2 regions of the Neobacillus sp. BF23-41 genome follow, and region 1 is predicted to be linked to the other one. Evidence: riboswitches for the same ligand, from Rfam matches in the RefSeq annotation. Region 1 holds a riboswitch; the other holds the start of a gene.

Region 1 (6,196 bases):
TAGAGGATGGCCACGCAAGTCCGACTGATATTTTTATCCATTTTTTTTGGTTTACTAAATTGGGAGTCTTCCCTAGGAATTTTGTATTGACATATAATTTTCAACATGAAAAGATGGACATATTAACTCGCGGAAAGGGTGAACCAAATGAATTTATCAGAAAAATCGATTGAGAATGTCGAATATATGATTGAACAAATTAAGGAAAAGCTAAAGGTCCTAAACCTTGGAGCCATAAAACCTTCGCATTTTGATGAAGAAATGTATGAGGAATTAAAAGAGATTTATGATATGGTACTTAGAAAGAATTCATTTAGTCCTAATGAAATGCAGGCCTTAGTAGAAGAGCTTGGAAGCCTCCGAAAAAAATAAGCTAAAAACCCGTTATTGCAAATAACGGGTTTGTTTTTATTCCTGTTCAGTTAATATGACAGGTCCATCCTTTGTAATCGCAAGTGTATGTTCGTATTGTGCTGAATATTTCCCATCAATGGTCCTTGCTGTCCAGCCATTGTTGTCCATCTTCGTTTGGTATCTTCCTACATTAACCATGGGTTCAATTGTAAAGACCATACCTTCTTTAATTCTTGCGCCTTTTCCTGGCAGCCCGTAGTGTGGAACATCCGGCTTCTCATGTATCACTGCTCCAATCCCATGGCCAATAAAGTCTCGAACAACAGAAAAACCTTCGCTTTCAACATAGGTTTGAATTGCGTGTCCGATATCCCCAATTCGATTGCCGACAATCGCCTGTTCAATCCCTTTATAGAGTGCTTCCTTTGTAACATTTAATAGACGTTCGGTTTCCTCAGATACCTTTCCTACTGCATAAGACCAGGCGGAATCAGCCAAAGCACCATTGTAATTGACAACCATATCCACTGTCACAATGTCCCCATCTTTTAAAGGTTCCTTCCTTGGGAAGCCATGACATATTTCGTCATTTATGCTTGCACAGGTTGCATATTCATAACCCTTATAACCCTTTTGTTCTGGTGTCGCTCCATTTTTCTTAAGAAATTCTTCAACAAATACATCGATTTCCCAAGTGGTTATACCTGGTTTGATTAATTTTCCGATTTCTTTATGACAAGCTGCAAGTATTTCTCCTGCTTTTTTCATTGCTTCAATTTCACGTTGTGATTTAAGGACAATCATTTTAGGAGGGTCCCCTTCCTTTTTGTTTATTTTTATGTATAATATTCATAATTGTTATCCGTCTAAAAGCAAAAACTTTTAGTGAATTATACAATTAACCACTATTGGCAACACTATTAATATTAACCCTATCCTGTTAATTTTTCAAAAATACTTTATATGGTGAAACTTTTTCTCAAAGTTCATATTTTTGTTCATATTCCTTTGTTCTTAATATGGTACTTTTCTATTCCTTTTGATAGAATTAATGTAAAGTGAATAATAATTAGGTGTGTGAGAATTATGATCGGTGATCGCGTAAAAAAATTTCGCTTAGAAAAGAAAATGTCACTTTCCGAACTTGCTGCTCAAGCAGGAGTGGCAAAATCTTATTTAAGTAACCTTGAAAATAACAAACAAGAGAATCCTTCTATAAAGTTTCTTGAAAAAATTGCAGTTGTCTTAAATATTCCTGTTGATCATTTAATACATGAAGAAGTCAATAAAGCGGAATTAGACATTGATTGGATGAACCTTGTCAAAGATGCAATGAATTCTGGTGTTTCCAAAGAACAATTTCGTGATTTTCTTGAATTTAACAAGTGGCGTATTAATCAAAACGACGATAAATAATAACCTGCTTTTTAAAAGGTCTTTTTCAATTTGAAAAAAGAAAAGCATTCTACAAATACTCCCATTTTGTAGAATGCTTTTTTATTTATGTATACTGTCGTTCCGTGATTAACTCATTACTTCTTGTTGGCTAAGGAACTCACGAACTGCTTTTATGGATAATCCCAAGTCTTTTGCTTCTAATATGAGGTCCATCCATTCTTGATCGATTACTTCTACTTCACTTTTTGTAATAATCATTTTTCTCACTCCTAAAATACATTGTGTATTCCAGGTAGCCCGGCCATCGTAACAAGTTAAACCTGCCTTAGATCCTCGGCTTTGCGTCCCTGCTTTTCAACAGGTTTGCCTTTTTCTGAACTAATACAACTTAAGTATGACTGTATTAGCCAATCGTTCTTTTGTGATAGGTCGATTTACTTAATCCTTATTGATATTATATCTAGTGCTATTTTAGTACGGTGTTGTAATTTGTCGTATTATTTAAATTTTCACACATTTTTTTCTAACAAATTATGCCATATATCTACAAAAATATCCCAATTACTGCCTAACTCCTTTGATGTTCCATGTCTAAGGTCTTGAGCTTTAGACGAAATTCCTTGCCATTTCTTTATTTCCTTGTGGAAACTAAATTAATTTTACAATTGATATGACTTTAATATTTGTCTAAACTGTGACAATCAGCATATAATTAAACAACATAATAATAAACTTAATATTGTTAATATTCAAAATAATGGTGGTGAAGCATTGCGATGACCCTTATTCATGTATTAAACTTTTCCATTCCGATTGCGTTTATTGTGTTTGCTGGGTATGTATTAGACCGCATGTGTAAACCAGATCCCCCAAAAGATAAAGCTGGTGAAGAGTGAATCTATTTATAGATTCCACTTTCAGACGGCTTTTTCTTTTTTAATAGTAATTATTTTCACTCCAATCAGGGAATGCTACTTTTGATGACGAAAGGAGTGTTGAATTTGGCACGTGGAGAACATTTTGAACATAAAAAGAAAAACCACCCAGGTAATTTTCCAAAAGACAGTTTAACGGAAAAGCATGCGAAACAAGCAATTGGGGACGAAGAATTTTTAGTGGTAAGGGAAGCCTTTAAAAATCGAGTGGAAGATGAGGATGAATATCGAGGAGATACTGCTCGTTTACTAAATGACCAGACAGAATAAAAGGCGTGAGCACTCACGCCTTTTTATATTTTATATCCTAGAATTGGCCTTTTTCCATACTTAAATTTCTAATAAAATGTGAAAATTCAATTGTTTTAAGCCAATTAGCTGCTTTTTCGATGTCCTTGGAAAACACCCTGTCTTGTTTAATCGAAGCTACCTGTTCGCGGCCTTTATCATAAAAAAACCTGGTATGAGATGCCATTTTTTCGATCCCGCGAATTTCAACCGCCTGCATGGCACAAATTAGTTCAATTGCGATAACTCTGCGTGCGTTCTGGATAATTTGATAAGCATGCCTAGAAGCAATTGTTCCCATACTTACATGATCCTCTTGATTTGCGGAAGAGGGAATCGAGTCGACACTGGCAGGATGTGCGAGTGTTTTATTTTCTGAAACAAGCGCTGCTGCCGCATATTGCATAATCATTGCACCCGATTGCAAACCAGGTTCAGGACTTAGGAAAGCCGGTAAATCATTTAGCTGTGGATTGACTAATCTTTCAATTCGTCTTTCCGAGATATTTGCTAGTTCCGCTACGGCAATCTTCATAAAATCCATCGCAAAAGCTATGGGCTGTCCGTGGAAGTTCCCACCAGATATCACCTTTTCTCCATCATCAAAAATTAATGGATTATCCGTTGCAGCATTCATTTCGATCTCTAATTTTTCTTTCACATAATCCAAGGCCTGCCAAGATGCCCCGTGAACTTGTGGAATGCAGCGGAGAGAATAAGCATCCTGAACCCGTAACTCGCCCTGCTGTGTTGTCAATAAACTATCGCTTAAATAACGACGAATTCTCGCTGCTGTATCAATCTGCTGTTTGTATCCCCTTGCGACATGAACTTCTTCTGCAAATGCATCGATAATTCCGTTTAACCCTTCCATTGTCATTGCAGCAATCAGCTCACTTTCATGTGCTAACTGTTCTGCCTCCAAGTAACCAATAACACCCATTGCTGTCATCGCTTGAGTACCATTAATTAGAGCTAGACCTTCTTTTGCTTCCAAGGTTACGGGTAAAATCCCTTCTAACTGGAGCGCATCAAAAGCATCGATTTGCTTACCTTTGTAAAATACCTCTCCTTCCCCAATTAGAACTAAGGCAAGGTGAGAAAGTGGGGCTAAATCACCGCTCGCACCAAGGGAACCTTGCTGTGGGATGACAGGAATGATATCTTTATTCACTAACTCTAATAACTTTTCAATGACAATAGGTCTGACTCCAGAAAAGCCCTTTAGTAGTGCGTTAGCCCGAAGAAGGACCATGGCTTTAGAAACAATTTCCGGAAAAGGTTCACCTACCCCGCACGCATGGGAACGAATTAAATTAAGCTGCAGGTCTTGAACATGATTCTTATCGATAAGTACATCGCTGAATTTTCCAAATCCAGTCGTAATTCCATAAACTACCTTTGATTCTGAAACAATTCTTTCTACTGCTTCACGGCTCTTCTTGACAGCTTCCATACTCTTGTCTGAAGCATTAACCTTTTGCTTGCCATATAATACATCTTTCATCTGCTCTAACGTTAAGCTTCCACCTGTAAGTGTGATCATATTGTCTCTCTCCTCTACCACTGTAGTATAATAAAGAAAGAGGCTGGATTCCGAATCTATTTGATTTGGAGTCCAGCCTCTTCTATGATTAATTGATTGAATATTATTAGATGTCTCATGGGATCATTCCATTCTTTAACTATCTATTTGATAATTATTGTATGTGATGAAAAGCTTATCTGTCAATTAAATTTTCTGAATTTTAGCACGATAACACTTTAGTAAGATAATAATGAAAAGCGGAATCGCCGGTTTAGCGGCGTATGAGCTACAACGATTTAAAATAAAGGAAAGTTCCGTTATACTATAAAAAGGTCAAATTGGATTTACCCGAAAGGAGTAATTATGAAATCTCTCGTACTTGCAGAAAAGCCAAGTGTGGCTCGTGAACTTGCTCGTGTCCTTGGCTGCAATCAAAAACATAAAAGCTATATGGAAGGCAATCAATATATTGTCACATGGGCCCTTGGACACTTAATCGAATTAAAAATGCCCGAGCATTATGACACGAAATATAAAACATGGAATTTGGAAGATTTACCGATCATTCCACAAAAAATGGGCTTGATGGTCATGAAGCAAACAAACCATCAATTCCGAGCCATTGAAGCGTTAGCCAAACGGAAAGATATTAACGAATGTATCATTGCAACGGATGCAGGTCGTGAAGGCGAACTGGTTGCCCGCTGGATACTTGAAAAGCTCCACTGGAACAAACCTCTAAAAAGATTATGGATTTCTTCACAAACAGATAAGGCTATAAAGGATGGGTTCAAACAATTAAAACCAGGCAAACAGTTTGAGGACCTCTACCATTCAGCAGTTTGCCGAGCAGAGGCTGATTGGTTAATTGGTCTAAATGTGACAAGAGCATTGACCACCAAATACAAGGATCCTCTATCTGCGGGTCGGGTTCAAACCCCTACGCTTGCACTTGTTCTTGAGCGTGAGCAGCAGATTCAATCCTTTGTACCAAAGGAATATAGGACAATTCGGGCAGAAATCGGCCCGCTTTCAACTGATTGGGAACGAGACAATGAAAAGCGCATTTTCGATAATGTAAAAGCAGTAGCGATCCAATCGAAAATCAATGGAAAAAAAGCTGTGCTTGAAAAAATTGAGCGAAAGAAAAAATCAGAGCCACAGCCTCTACCCTATGATTTAACAGAGCTACAGCGTGATGCCAATAAGCGATTTGGTTTTTCTGCAAAAAAGACTTCGACCGTCTTACAGCGTCTTTACGAGCAATACAAATTAGTTACTTATCCAAGAACCGATTCACGCTATTTAACAACAGATATGATGAACACAATGACAGACCGCCTGCAAGGAATGGCTTCTGGATATAGAGATGAAGTCCGCCCTCTTCTTGCAAATAGGGGTACTGTGCTTGCCAAACGCGTTTTTAACAATGACAAGGTATCGGATCACCATGCCATTATTCCTACGGAACAACGGCTGAATCTTAGTGAACTCGATTCAGATGAAAGAAAACTATACGATATCATTGCCAGACGTTTCTTAGCCTTGTTTTTACCTGCTTATGAATATGAAACCATTCAGGCTACCTTCAAGGTAGAAGGTGAGACATTTACAGCAAAAGAAACAAATGTAATCGATTTGGGCTTTAAGAAAGTCTTAGGAAAAGAAGATACTGAACATGCTGTAACTGGCC
Region 2 (6,196 bases), on a different contig from region 1:
CATATTCATGGCACAATTCCGGTATTCTGTTTGTTAATTCACCTAAAAACTCAATTCCTGTAAATCCAGCACCACCAACAACAATAGACAAACGATTGTCGTTCTTCACTTCTTCCATATTGTAGGTGGCAAATTGGTATTCAATATGTTCGCGCAATTGACGTGAAGAATTTACATTAGAGATTCCAAATGCAAATTCTTTTAATCCTTTAATACCAAACGTTTCTGGCTCACCGCCAAGGGCAATAACAAGGTAGTCATAGTTGACTTCACCTTTTTCTAAAATAACCTTTTTTTCTTCTTTGTTTATTTCTACTACTGTATCTTGAACAAAATCCACTTTACTGCGATCAATCACATCACGGATATCATAACGTACACGATCATGATGTAACGTACCTGCAGAAGCTTCATGGAGCCATGTGGTTTCATAATGGTAGTCATTTTTATTCACTAATACAATATCCGCTTCATTAACGCCGATTAATTTTTGTAAGCGAACTGTTGTCATTAGTCCACCATAACCAGCACCGAGAATAACAATTTTAGGCTTTCTCAAAGTGATCACTTCCACCTTTTATTTTTTTTGAATAAACTCTTTTTTTCTTAGCTTCCACTGCTTTAATCATTTTTATTTTGAATAACAGAAAAATGTATGTGATATAATTCACGTATGAGTCTAAAAAAAACGAACTGCTTGGTCTGGATATCGATTTTCGCAGAGATTTATTACGCTAAGAAAGTAAATATTTTTTCCATGATTGTCATAAAAATGTGCTTTTTGTGACACAAAAATTTAACAATCTATCCTCAATACATCTTATGCTACTTTCACAGGATTATCAAGCAATTTTTATAAATTAATTAACTTTAAAAGATAAGGAATTGCATCTCCTCTTACTCTTTTAGTCTTTTTTTTAACTATTGTTTCTATTGCGAATATTACCTCTATAATGATGTGAGAATTTTTTATTTTATGATATTATAGTGAGTAGAGTTTCTAACTACAAGTTGGGGGGATACGGAGTGCAAGAGAATCAAAAAGTTTATGACATTACAATCATCGGTGGCGGCCCTACCGGTTTATTTACCGCCTTTTACGGAGGAATGAGACAAGCATCCGTGAAAATCATTGAGAGCTTGCCACAGCTAGGCGGTCAATTATCAGCGCTTTACCCGGAAAAATATATTTATGATGTGGCAGGTTTTCCAAAAATTCGTGCACAAGAATTGATAAATAACTTAAAAGAACAGATGCGCAAATTCGAACCTACCGTTGCACTTGAGCAATCTGTTGAAAAGTTAGAAAAACAAGAAGATGGTACGTTCAAATTAACAACAAATAAGGAAGTCCATTATTCAAAAACGATTATTATTACCGCTGGAAATGGTGCTTTCCAACCGCGTCGTTTAGAGCTAGAAAGTGCTGCCCAATATGAACGGAAAAATCTCTACTACTTTATTGAGGATCTAAATCAGTTTGCAGGCCAAAAAGTTGTTGTTTTTGGTGGTGGAGATTCTGCCGTTGACTGGGCACTAATGCTTGAGCCTATTGCTGAGAAAGTATCTATTGTTCACCGCAGGGATAAATTCCGTGCTCACGAACATAGTGTCGAAAACTTGTATAACTCAAAAGTAGATGTGAAGACACCTTATGTTCCTGCCGAACTTATTGGCGATGAAAGTGGAATTAAGCAGGTAGTTCTTGAAACGGTTAATGGTGAAGAGAAAGTTACACTCGATGTGGATGCTGTTATTTGTAACTATGGTTTTGTCTCATCCCTTGGACCAATTAAGGAATGGGGTCTAGAAATCGAAAAGAATTCCATTGTCGTTAATTCGAAAATGGAAACCAACATACCTGGCATTTATGCTGCGGGCGATATTTGCACCTATGACGGAAAAGTGAAATTAATTGCTTGTGGCTTTGGTGAAGCACCAACTGCCGTTAATAATGCCAAAGCCTTCATTGATCCAAAAGCAAAAATCCAGCCTTTACACAGTTCATCAATGTTCAATACATAGAAAAAAGCGTCCCTCTGCGGACGCTTTTCTTATATTTTTAGCATTCTTCTGGTGTACCTGTTCCCGTAGCCCACGGAAAATACTCCCGGCCACAACTAACATTTGCAACTTTTCGAAGTCATGGACGACAAACTCGTTGTACGTGACACCGACCAGCACCTGCCAGTTAATTTTCCTCGTTTCAACTCGATGCAAAGCTTTGGCTAATAGGATTAATGTAATAAATAAAAATATCCCTATTTAGGTATATTTAACCATAATGATATTTACAAAACCCAATAATTAAAGTATAGTTCTTAATGAAGAACAAACAAGTACTGTAAGGAGAAAGTTGTGTTATATCCTCTTATTAATGAAACAAATAAAATTCATATTGTTAAAGATTTAAATAATTGTGCTTGTGGTCTAGTATTTAATTCTGAAATCGTTATTAAAAAGAAAACACTTAGAAAAATTAAATTTGTTGACTTGGACGAGGTAACTTGTGATAAGTGTGTGTCAAAACTACTTAAATTAGATTAATATCTCGTATTCTAATTAATTAACAAGCAATATTTCTCTATAGACTTTATTTTTTTTAATGAGGAGGATACATGGTAATATGGTAACTGTTGTGTTAGATAAAAAAGATCTGGATAATGAAGAACTAGATACAGTATGGTTAGAACTAATATTAGAAGCCAGAAAATTAGGGATTTCTGTTGATGAAATTAGAGAGTTACTAAAACATTCTTCATAGACCGAATCAACGGTCTTTTTTTAATCTACAAGTGCCTGGGCACTGCATTCAATCCATATGAATATAACGCCTTATTGCTCGGATATCAGCTATTTACCCCGGTAACATCTTCGAATGCCACTCGCTCGAATACGCCAGGCTTAACTTTTCACCCTCAGACGATGTGTAATCGGATCAATGCGGTATAATCCGAAGAAAAGCCGTCGGCCCATACCGTTAGCCTCACCGCTAATTTGTACTCCATCGGGTAGGCTATGCATTGGTCAAATTCCTCCATATCGAATTCGCTTAGCAACGGCCTTGGCTGGTGCTCTTGGTCCTTAAACACGGCTCGTTGCTCTTCGAATACTTGCGGCATAAAGGACGCTGCATTCCATTTAATTAAACCGCGATCTCTTATCGTCATTACGGTCAACTCCTTCGTTCTTATTACACACGAATAAGAGCTCTATAAAAATGGAAAATAAAAACACCACCTGTTATGATGACGTCGTCTTCACAATTTTTTCGTAATAACGAATTGTGTTATAAACTGTCGAAATAATTGGAAATATTTTGATTCCATTTATAAAATCCACATAGTAAGATGTTACTATGAAATTTAAAACTTTAATTAGATAAAGGCAAACCTATCGAAAGGTTGGGACGCAAAGCTCCAGGTCTAAAGTACTTAACAATGATGGCTGAGCTGCCTAAAATAATTAGTATTTTAGGAGGATACATAGTATATGAAAACCGCTCTGTTAAGTGAAAAAGAACTAGATAAAGAATGGGTAGACCTCATTTTGGAAGCTCGAAATTTAGGAATTTCTGTTGATGAAATTAGAAATTTCCTAAAAGTATCATCTTAGACCTGAATGGTCTTTTTTTTTGCCTCTATATACTTCATTATATGAGTCAACTGTTCACCAGTTTAAGTTACCAGCTTGTTGCGCAAGAAATGATTAAAAAATCACTCGATACGCCCGAATGCGAATATTTATTTTGTAATGCCATAATAAAAAGCCTCCCTAACGGTATATGATTAGACATCCCACCGCTAAGAAGGCCGTTATTTTCACCCCTGATTCGCAAATCTCAGGGGTGCATTTGTTTAATTACGGGGTTTTGTACGAACCGTTTTTCGACGTTATCCGCAACCCTTCGCCCTTGTTTCCGATTCGATTACCGGACTAATATCCCGAGCATCAAAACGGCTCAAATCGTTGATATACCGCCTAGCATTCTTCTGGTGTACCTGTTGCCGTAGCCGTTCTAAACGAAGAACCGCAGCCGCATGATGCAATGGCATTCGGATTGTCAATCGTAAAGCCGCCGCCCATCATGGATTCTTTAAAATCAATCTTCGTTCCTTGTAAAATAGCAGCACTCTCTTTATCGACCAGCACTTGAATCCCGAATTGTTCAAAGGTGAGATCCTCTTCGTTTACTGTATGCTCAAAGCCCATACCATAAGATAAACCGCTGCAGCCACCGCCTTTTACGCTGACTCGTAACAGTGCACCTTCTTCTTCGTTATGCTTCATCATTTCTTTAATATGGAGTGACGCTGCTTCTGTTAAAATAACCACTTCATTACTCATTGTATATCCCTCCCTAAATGAGGCTTTTATTAAATTATATACACAGATTGTTAACTACTCAACTAATTGAATCCTATTAACTAATATATGGAATAATAAAAAATAAGGGAGCGGCATTGCTCCCATATTTTATTCATAATGTTGAGCTAAGCGCTTCCGCTTTTCTTAAAACATTGGATTTTCTTCTAGATATTGATAAATGTTATCTACCAACTCATCGGCTGTTTTTCCCGTTACCACTTCGCCATTTACAAGAGCATATAATGTAGTTGCACATTTTCCACAATATCCAAGACATCCATATTCAATAATATCCAAGTTAGGATCTTTTTCTAATTTTTCAAGTGCTTTTTGTGCACCATTAGCAAGATTGCTAATACAAAATTCAATGATGGGTTGAATCATTGCCTTCACCTCTCCACAACTACTTATCCTACTCTATTTCATTTACTTCGTCAATTACCATGTTTACCCTGCTGATGTCAAGAAAATCATGAATAATGTTGTTATTTCGACACATTTTAGATATACTCGTATTTGGTAAAGAAACGAAAGAATTATACTACTTTTTTATATTACACTCAGCCAATTTATTAATATAAAAACCGGATAATCAAAGGGGAAATAATAATGAAAAACCTTGTAATTTTAGGTGGTGGATACGGTGGGATGAAAGTTTTAAACGAACTTCTTCCCAACCATTTACCAGAGGACGTAAAGATTACTCTTGTGGACCGTGTACCCTACCATTGCTTAAAAACGGAGTACTACGCATTAGCCGCAGGAACGATTTCAGACAAAGAAGTCCGTGTTGCTTTTCCGGAACACCCTCGATTAGAAGTTAAATATGGTGAAGTAATCGCCGTTGATACAATGAGCAGAAGAATCGTAATGAAAGATGCAGAACCCGTCGCCTACGATGATTTAATTATCGGTCTTGGCTGTGAGGACAAGTACCATGATGTTCCCGGTGCAGATCAGTTCACTTACAGTATACAGAGTATCGAAAAGTCCCGCCTTACTTACTCCGTCTTAAACAATTTGGGACCTGGCTCGGTTGTGGGTATTGTGGGAGCAGGTCTTAGCGGTGTTGAGTTAGCAAGTGAATTAAGTGAAAGCCGTGAAGATCTAAACATCAAATTATTTGATCGTGGAAAACATATTCTTTCCTCTTTCCCAGAACGTTTAAGCAAATATGTTGAAAATTGGTTTGTGAAAAACAATGTTGAAATTATCAACGGTTCCAATATTACCAAGGTAGAAGAAAATGTATTATACAATCACGATCAGCCTATTCATTGCGATGTGATTGTTTGGACGGCAGGGATTCAAGCCAATAAAATTGTCCGCGATATGGACGGGGAAAAAGACGGAATGGGCAGACTAGTCCTTACCCCAATTCATCATTTACCAAATGATGAACATGTTTTTATACTCGGTGATTGTGCAAGTCTCCCCCATGCACCAAGTGCTCAATTAGCAGAGGGACAGGCTGAACAAATTGTTGAAGTCTTAAAAAGACGTTGGAAAGGTGAAGAACCTCCTACTTCCTTCCCGCAAATTAAATTAAAGGGTATCCTTGGCTCCTTGGGTAAAAAGCATGGTTTTGGAATGATGGCAGACCGTGCCATTACAGGACGCGTCGCCCGCATGCTAAAAACCGGTATTCTTTGGATGTACAAGTATCATAATGGATAAGAAAGCGGAAGCGCCCGTTTTGCGGCGTATGGACTGGAGCACTTCGACTGAGATAAAGGAAACACGGTGAGCGTAAGCGAACCGATGTTGACTTATCGTAGGGAGGAGCGCGAAGTACACTAGCCGCTGGGCGCTGAAGCTAGACAGTAAT

Evidence for each region. A riboswitch is a leader RNA that binds a small molecule or an ion and turns the genes downstream of it on or off. The one in region 1 is predicted to bind cyclic di-GMP.
Region 2: it holds a riboswitch for cyclic di-GMP, as region 1 does, so the genes downstream of both, AB7942_RS08845 (anti-repressor SinI family protein) here and AB7942_RS20845 (anti-repressor SinI family protein) in region 1, are expected to answer to the same signal.

The regions. Positions count from the first base shown of each region.
Region 1 covers NZ_JBGBPR010000015.1:91,119-97,314, forward strand. Annotated here, with positions in the region: gene AB7942_RS20830 (DUF1128 domain-containing protein) at 148-372, shown strand; gene map (type I methionyl aminopeptidase) at 409-1,158, opposite strand; gene AB7942_RS20840 (helix-turn-helix domain-containing protein) at 1,441-1,770, shown strand; gene AB7942_RS20845 (anti-repressor SinI family protein) at 1,879-2,010, opposite strand; cyclic di-GMP riboswitch class I at 2,041-2,130, opposite strand; gene AB7942_RS20850 (hypothetical protein) at 2,745-2,957, shown strand; gene hutH (histidine ammonia-lyase) at 2,995-4,521, opposite strand; gene AB7942_RS20860 (DNA topoisomerase III) at 4,867-6,196, shown strand, end outside.
Region 2 covers NZ_JBGBPR010000004.1:158,060-164,255, forward strand. Annotated here, with positions in the region: gene AB7942_RS08825 (NAD(P)/FAD-dependent oxidoreductase) at 1-559, opposite strand, end outside; gene AB7942_RS08830 (NAD(P)/FAD-dependent oxidoreductase) at 1,027-2,025, shown strand; gene sinI (DNA-binding anti-repressor SinI) at 2,627-2,764, shown strand; gene AB7942_RS08840 (YolD-like family protein) at 2,919-3,170, opposite strand; cyclic di-GMP riboswitch class I at 3,377-3,460, shown strand; gene AB7942_RS08845 (anti-repressor SinI family protein) at 3,493-3,615, shown strand; gene AB7942_RS08850 (HesB/IscA family protein) at 3,982-4,347, opposite strand; gene AB7942_RS08855 (YuzB family protein) at 4,513-4,752, opposite strand; gene AB7942_RS08860 (NAD(P)/FAD-dependent oxidoreductase) at 4,978-6,045, shown strand.